DNA from 2 places in the Mesorhizobium sp. M0077 genome. Region 1 is predicted to be linked to the other one. Evidence: riboswitches for the same ligand, from Rfam matches in the RefSeq annotation. Region 1 holds a riboswitch; the other holds the start of a gene.
The links. A riboswitch is a leader RNA that binds a small molecule or an ion and turns the genes downstream of it on or off. The one in region 1 is predicted to bind thiamine pyrophosphate.
Positions count from the first base shown of each region.

Region 2: another riboswitch for thiamine pyrophosphate. It lies ahead of thiB (thiamine ABC transporter substrate binding subunit); the one in region 1 lies ahead of NKJ57_RS07620 (YkoF family thiamine/hydroxymethylpyrimidine-binding protein).

Region 1 covers NZ_JAMYUL010000003.1:82,121-85,511, reverse strand. Annotated here, with positions in the region: gene NKJ57_RS07625 (ABC transporter permease) at 1-734, opposite strand, end outside; gene NKJ57_RS07620 (YkoF family thiamine/hydroxymethylpyrimidine-binding protein) at 990-1,598, opposite strand; TPP riboswitch at 1,589-1,701, opposite strand; partial or broken gene NKJ57_RS07615 (GSU2403 family nucleotidyltransferase fold protein) at 1,912-2,301, shown strand; gene NKJ57_RS07610 (hypothetical protein) at 2,567-2,818, shown strand; gene NKJ57_RS07605 (DUF2934 domain-containing protein) at 2,975-3,214, opposite strand; gene NKJ57_RS07600 (hypothetical protein) at 3,307-3,391, opposite strand, start outside.
Region 2 covers NZ_JAMYUL010000010.1:41,444-44,834, reverse strand. Annotated here, with positions in the region: gene NKJ57_RS19555 (ABC-F family ATP-binding cassette domain-containing protein) at 1-948, opposite strand, end outside; gene NKJ57_RS19550 (thiamine diphosphokinase) at 950-1,609, opposite strand; TPP riboswitch at 1,772-1,886, shown strand; gene thiB (thiamine ABC transporter substrate binding subunit) at 1,930-2,937, shown strand; gene thiP (thiamine/thiamine pyrophosphate ABC transporter permease) at 3,187-3,391, shown strand, end outside.

The DNA of each region.
Region 1 (3,391 bases):
ACAAGCGTGAGCGCGGCGCTGACGGCGACCGCGGCGAGCACCAGATCGGGCCGAAAGTTGTTCTTGGCATTGAGCATGTAGATGCCCAGCCCCTTCGCCGCCCCCGCATATTCGGCGAAGATCGCGCCGACGACGGCGTAGGTGATGGAGATGCGCAGCCCGGCGAAGAAATAGGGCAGCGCCGAAGGCAGGCGCGCCTGCCAGAAGATACGCCAGCGCCCTGCCCCCATGGCGGCGAGCATCTGCGAAATCTCCTTGCTGGTCGCAGCAAAACCTTCGACCAGCGCGACCATCATCGGGAAGAAGGTGACGAGCGCCACAAGCAGGATTTTTGGCATCAGCCCAAAGCCGAACCACAGCACGATGAGCGGCGCGATCGCGACCAGCGGCAAGGTCTGGCTGACGATCAGCAGCGGAAACAGCGCGCGGCGCAGCGGGGCCAAGAAATCGACCAGCGCCGAAAGCACGAAGGCAGCGACCAACGAGCAGGCGAAGCCGGCTGATGTGGCGCGGATGGTAGGCAGCGTGTTGTCGGCCAGGGCGGCGCGATGCTCCCAGGCCTGCTGCAGCACGCGCGACGGCGCCGGCAGCACGGTGGGGGCGACACCGCCGTAGCGGGCGTAGAGCTCCCAGGCCGCGAGGAGCAGGGCGGAGGCGCAGGCGGCGGGGATGGTCTTGGCGATGGCTGCGGCTAATCTCCCCCCTCGAGGGGGAGATGTCGCCGAAGGCGACAGAGGGGGTCGTCTCGCATAGAGCGCCCACGCCTTGCCGATGCGAAAAGGACGTCGGCGCTCCACGCGCTGGGACCCCCTCTGGCCTGCCGGCCATCTCCTGCTCGGGGGGGGAGATTCGTGGGCATCGCGGTCTTCGCCAATCGCCAATGGCTCCCCTCCTCTCTGTGCTGAGGGGTCAGAGGCATCTCCTCCACGCAATGGGTCAGATAAACCAGCCACGGCAATATCCTCAAGGAACGACGCTTGAGCCGCGGCTCAGACGGCGCTCGGGCTGTTCGCCGAGATCGTGATGTCGAGGGTGACGTGGCCGGCGCCGGGGCCGAAGCGGCAGAAGGCCTCGTTGAGCGTGGCAAACACCGCACCGGCATCGCCACGCAATTTGGTGCAGAAGTTCTTTGAGCGCTCAAAGACGCCGGACTGTTTCAGGAAATCGATGCAGCCGTAGATCTCGTCCATATGGTCGCCCGTGCCCATAACGTAGAGCGAGAACTGCGCCGCCACCGGCTGGCCGGTCGACGGCGTGGCCTGGACAGCGCGGATCGCGGCGATCTTGCGCTCGTCCAGCGGAATGGCGGGGCCGCCGGTCTCGTCGGAGCGGCAGATCGGATCGTCGGGCTCGCCCGGACAGCCGCGCGAGACCGCCGCCGAAAGCACGCAGTGCTTGCCGCTTTTGGCCGCCGCGACGAACAGGTCGCGCATGGCGGGAAACAGCACCTCGGGCGGCCCGACCATAAGGGTCGAGATGTCATCGGTTTCGATCCGCAGCCGGTCGCGCCAGGGATCGAGCGCGCCGAGCGCGCCGAGGATGACGCCGACGAAATCGTCGGTCATGGGATAAAGGGAAATCTGTGCGCCTGAAAACATCGCCCGCCTCGCTCCGCTGGTATTATCCAGATCAGCTTTAGGGTCCGAAGGCTTGCCGCCCTCATCTCAGCCCCGACGATACGGAGCACCCCTGTGGATGGGCGGGTTAAAGCACCGTTCGCGGCATTGGGGAAGCCGTTTGTTGAGGCACTGCGGGAAAGTGTTTTGGGCCAGACGTGCCGGGCGCCCGGGCGTTAACAGACGACTCGTCAGTTCGTTGCGTTATAACGTTTCCACGAACTTCTTATAACTGCGTTGAAATTCAAGCTGATAAACGTAATTATAAGAAAACGGCAGAGACTCCGCGCAGCCCTTACGGTTTCTGGATTTCCTTATCCGCGACCCCATCCGGACTGTGCTCCTGCATCGCTCGGGCTTGCCTGTGCTGGTCCCCTCGCCCCAGCGCTACGCCATCCACAAGCTGATCGTCGCCTCGCGACGCGGGCCGAGCGCTGGCGCCAAGCGGGAGAAGGATCTCCATCAAGCGCGCCTGCTGACCCAAGCGCTCGAAGCCACGCGTCGCCAGGACGACCTTGCCTTCGCCTTCATGGAAGCGTGGGACAAGGGCGAAAACTGGCGCGAGACGATCCGGGGCGGCTTGAACCTGTTCGACGCCGCCACGAGGGAAAACAGTCACACCATCCTGGGGAAATCCCTCCGCGAAATTGGTGCGACTCCTGAAGGATTCACGATGCGGGATTAGCTGAAGCGACCGCTGCTAGATTCATTTCCATCGTCCCAACCGTACGAAATTGGCTTGACGCTTATTCGTACATAAAGTACGATATCTCTTTTCGCAGAGAGGAATGTCCTTGAGCACAGCGAACCATGTTGCCTTCGCCGATCTCTCTCGGCCTTTGCTGTCACCCCCGTCGTTGCCGCCGCCTTTGTTGCCGCCGCCTTTATTGCCGCCCCCTTTGTTGCCCTTGTCATTCGATCAGTGCGAACGCCTCGCCGGGGCTTGGCGAATGGCCAGCCAGGACATCGCCGACGACATCCGCTTCATCCGCCAATATCTGAAAGTCGTTGCCGAGAAGGACGAGAGGCTGTCGACCGGCACCCTTGTTCACAGCCGCGCCTATGTCGAGGCCTGCGCCGGCTGGCTGCCACAGACTGTAACGCGCTATCTGCGCCACCTGCGCCAGATCACCGAATGCGAACTGGCCATGACAGCTGCCGGCATTCGCTTTGCGCTGTCGAGTTATGCCTGGGAGGCATGAGGGCGCCTGTCGCCAAACACAAGGAATTGCGCTGCCCGTCGCAGGCGCAATTCGTCAGGTTGAGAGGCTCGGGCGCGCCTGAACGGCGGGCGCCAAGGATGGCCCCGGCCAGCGAATTCCGGCCTTGCTTTATTTCGACTGGCCTTATTTCTGGCCTTATTTCGATTTGGCTTTGCCGGACTTTGCGGCGGCAGGCTTCGCCGCCTTTGGCTTGGCGGCTGCCTTGGCGGGCTTGGCGTCAGCTTTCTTCGCCGCCTTTTTGGGCTTGGCGACCGCGCCATCAAATTCAGCCGTGGCCTGCTCCCAGTGTTCCTGATGCGCGCCTTCAGGCCGGCCGGCCTTTTCCCAGATCTCGTGCGCGCGCTGGCGAATGCGGTCCTGTTTGTCGTCCGTCACTTAAGCCTCCGTGGTTGGGTCCGGTCGGTTGGTCCAGATTCCACGAAAACATTAGCCGAAAATTCGACCGGCGTCTTGAGTGACGAGACATCTCAGCGCGGGTCGGAAATCACCGCAACGCCGAGCAGCGCCGCTTTCTTGACGATCAGCCCGGCGAGGTCGGCATCCGAACGATCG
Region 2 (3,391 bases), on a different contig from region 1:
CGGCCCGACAAGGCCGACGCGATCGCCGCGCTGGATGCGGGTCGAGAAGCCCTTGACCACGGTCAGGTCGCCAAAACTCTTCTCGATGTTCTTGGCCTCGATCACCAGCTTGCCGGATTCGGCGGCGTCGCTGGCCACCATGGTCGCCGAGCCCTCGGCGCCGCGATGGCCGCGAAAACGCTGGCGCATGGTCTGCAGTTCGCCCAGGCGGCGCATGTTGCGTTTGCGGCGAGCCGTCACGCCATAGCGCAGCCAATGCTCCTCGCGCACGATCTGGCGGCCGAGCTTGTGCTGTTCGCGCTCTTCCTCTTCCAGCACAAGGTCGCGCCATTCCTCGAAATGGCCAAAGCCCTTGTCGAGGCGGCGGGTCTGGCCACGGTCGAGCCAGACAGTGGCGCGCGAGACGCGTTCGAGGAAGCGACGGTCGTGCGAGATGACGATCAGCGCCGAAGACGTCCGGACAAGCTCTTCTTCCAGCCATTCGATGACCGACAAATCGAGATGGTTCGTCGGCTCATCAAGCAGCAGAATATCGGGTTCGGGCGCCATGACGCGGGCAAGTGCTGCGCGGCGCGCCTCGCCGCCGGAGAGATCGTTGGGGTTCTCCGTGCCGGCGAGGCCGAGATGCTCCATCAGATATGTGGCGCGGTAGGGATCGTCGGCAGGCCCAAGCCCCGCCTCGACATAGGCGCGCACATTGGCAAAGCCGTCCATGTCGGGCATTTGCGGGAGATAGCGCACCGTTGACGAAGGCTGGCGGAAGACCTCGCCGTCTTGCGGCTCGATCAGACCAGCAGCAATCTTCAGGAGCGTCGACTTGCCGGAGCCGTTGCGGCCGACGAGCGCGATCTTGTCACCGGCGGACGCCGTCAGTTCGGCGCCATCGAGCAGCGGCGTGCCGCCAAAGGTCAGTCTTATGCCGTCGAGGTTGAGAAGGGGCGGGGCCATGTCAGCTTTCAGGCAAGGGGTAGGGGTGGGCGAGCAGCAGCGCGCGGCCATGGCCGAGCGCGATTTCGAGGCCGCCCCCGGTCGTGTTGGACTTGACCTCGTTCGAGATGGTCAGCGACGAGCCGAACAAGACCTCGACATGGTCGAGCGGCCACTTCGCGCCGGACACGGTGAGGCCCGAAAGATCGGAAAAGCCGAGCACCGAAAACAGCGTTCCGTCGGCATAGTCGAAGCCGGCCTTGCCATGCAGCAGAGGGGCGCCTTCCTGCGCTCCGCTGGTCAACAGCACTTTTGTGCCGGCCTCGGCCAGCCGCAGGCTGAGCGCCAGATGGAGGAAGGCGTGGTCGGCGCGCTTGCCGCCGAAAGCGCCGGCCAGCACCAGGCTGGTGGCGCCGCGTTCCAATGCCGCCGCGATCGCCAGTTCGCCATCGGTCTTGTCCTTTTCGGGAGGAAACACCTCCCGCGGCACGGCGGCGAGATCGGCAGGCAGGTCCGCCGGCACAGAATCGAAATCGCCGACCCACAGCTCCGGCATCAGGCCGATCAGGCGGGCATGACCGATGCCGGCGTCGGCGGCGATGACGCGCGTGCCCGCGACCTGGCGGTCGAGCCGCGGCGTGCGGACGAGATCGCCGCCAAGCAAGATGGTGAATGTGCTCATATCCGCTGGCCCTTACCAGCCCCGCCGACGAAACGGAAGGCCGAGCGGCACCGTCACTCTTTGTTGGAGCATGATCTTTTTCCGGAAACGGATTCCACTTTCCGGGATCATGCTCGGGCAAACTTCCGCTTGCGTGGCACCTTGGCCGGGCCTATGTGTCGAAACGCTCTAACGGGGTGCCGGACGCGATCTTCGCGGACCGGCTGAGAGGCAGTCTCGCCAACCCGCTGAACCTGATCCGGTTTGTACCGGCGGAGGGATTAGACGCTTCGGACAGCCCGACGCCTCAATTCCTTTCAACACGAATGAAGGAGGCGCCGATGCGCATTTTTTTGTCCCGTCTTGTCCCAGCGCTGGGGCTTGCTGTTTCGCTACTGGCAAGCCCTGCGTGCGCGCAGGAAAAACTCACGATCTATACCTATGAGAGTTTCACTGCCGACTGGGGTCCAGGCCCCCAGGTGAAGAAGGAATTCGAGGCCGAGTGTGGCTGCAGCGTCGACTTCGTCTCGGTCGCCGACGGCGTCGCACTTCTCAACCGCGTCAAGCTCGAAGGTGCCTCGACCAAGGCCGATATCGTGCTTGGTCTCGACACCAACCTCACCGCGGAAGCCAAGGCTTCCGGCCTGTTTGTCCCACATGGCGCGGTGGCTGAAAACAACGTGCCGGGCGGCTGGAGCGACGACACTTTCGTGCCCTACGATTATGGTTATTTCGCCGTCGTCTACGACACCGAAAAGCTGAAGAGCCCGCCGAAGAGCCTGAAGGAACTGGTCGAGGGCGATGCCGCCGACAAGATCGTCATCCAGGATCCGAGGACGTCGACGCCGGGCCTCGGCCTGCTGCTGTGGGTCAAGTCGGTCTATGGCGACAAGGCGCCGGAAGCCTGGGCGAAACTCAAGGGCAAAGTGCTGACGGTGACGCCGGGCTGGAGCGAGGCCTATGGCCTGTTCTCCAAGGGCGAGGCGCCGATGGTGCTTTCCTATACGACGTCGCCGGCCTACCACATGGTGGCCGAGAACACCGGGCGCTACCAGGCGGCCTCGTTCGAGGAAGGCGAGTATCTGCAGGTCGAGGTCGCCGGCATCACCACCACGGGCGCGAAGAACCCGCTGGCGGCGAAGTTCCTGGCCTTCATGACCGGGCCGAAATTCCAGGATGTCATTCCGGAGACCAACTGGATGTTCCCGGCCGGGAAAACCGACAAGCCGCTCAATCCGGCTTTTGATAGGCTGGTCAAGCCGGCGAAGACCTTGCTGTTCAGCCCGGAAGAGGTCGCGGCAAATCGCAAGGCCTGGGTGGATGAATGGCTGGCGGTGATGAGCAAGTAGGAATTCAGGATGGCGCTTGAACACCCCCCTCTGGCCTGCCGGCCATCTCCCCCGCAAGGGGGGAGATCAAGCGCTCGAAAGCTTTCGTCAACCTCCAACGCGGCGAGGATGGGGCGGGGAGCGAAGCTGCTAATCTCCCCCCTTGCGGGGGAGATGTCCGGCAGGACAGAGGGGGGGGGGCGGGAACTCGACCTCCATGAAATATTTCCGTCAGCAGCCAACATGCGATGTAGGGTTGGATAGCACGAAATGCGTGCGCACTATCCCTCTGACCCCCGCATCACCGCCGGCACCATCGCGCTTGCGGCAATCGCGCTGCTGATCGGCGGCGCCTTTGCCGGCCTTATCCGCGAAGGCGCGCACGACCTTTCCGGCGCCGCGTCCGCCTTTGACCTCTATCTCCTGCGCGTTGTCCGCTTCACGCTCTGGCAGGCTGCGCTCTCGATGCTGCTTT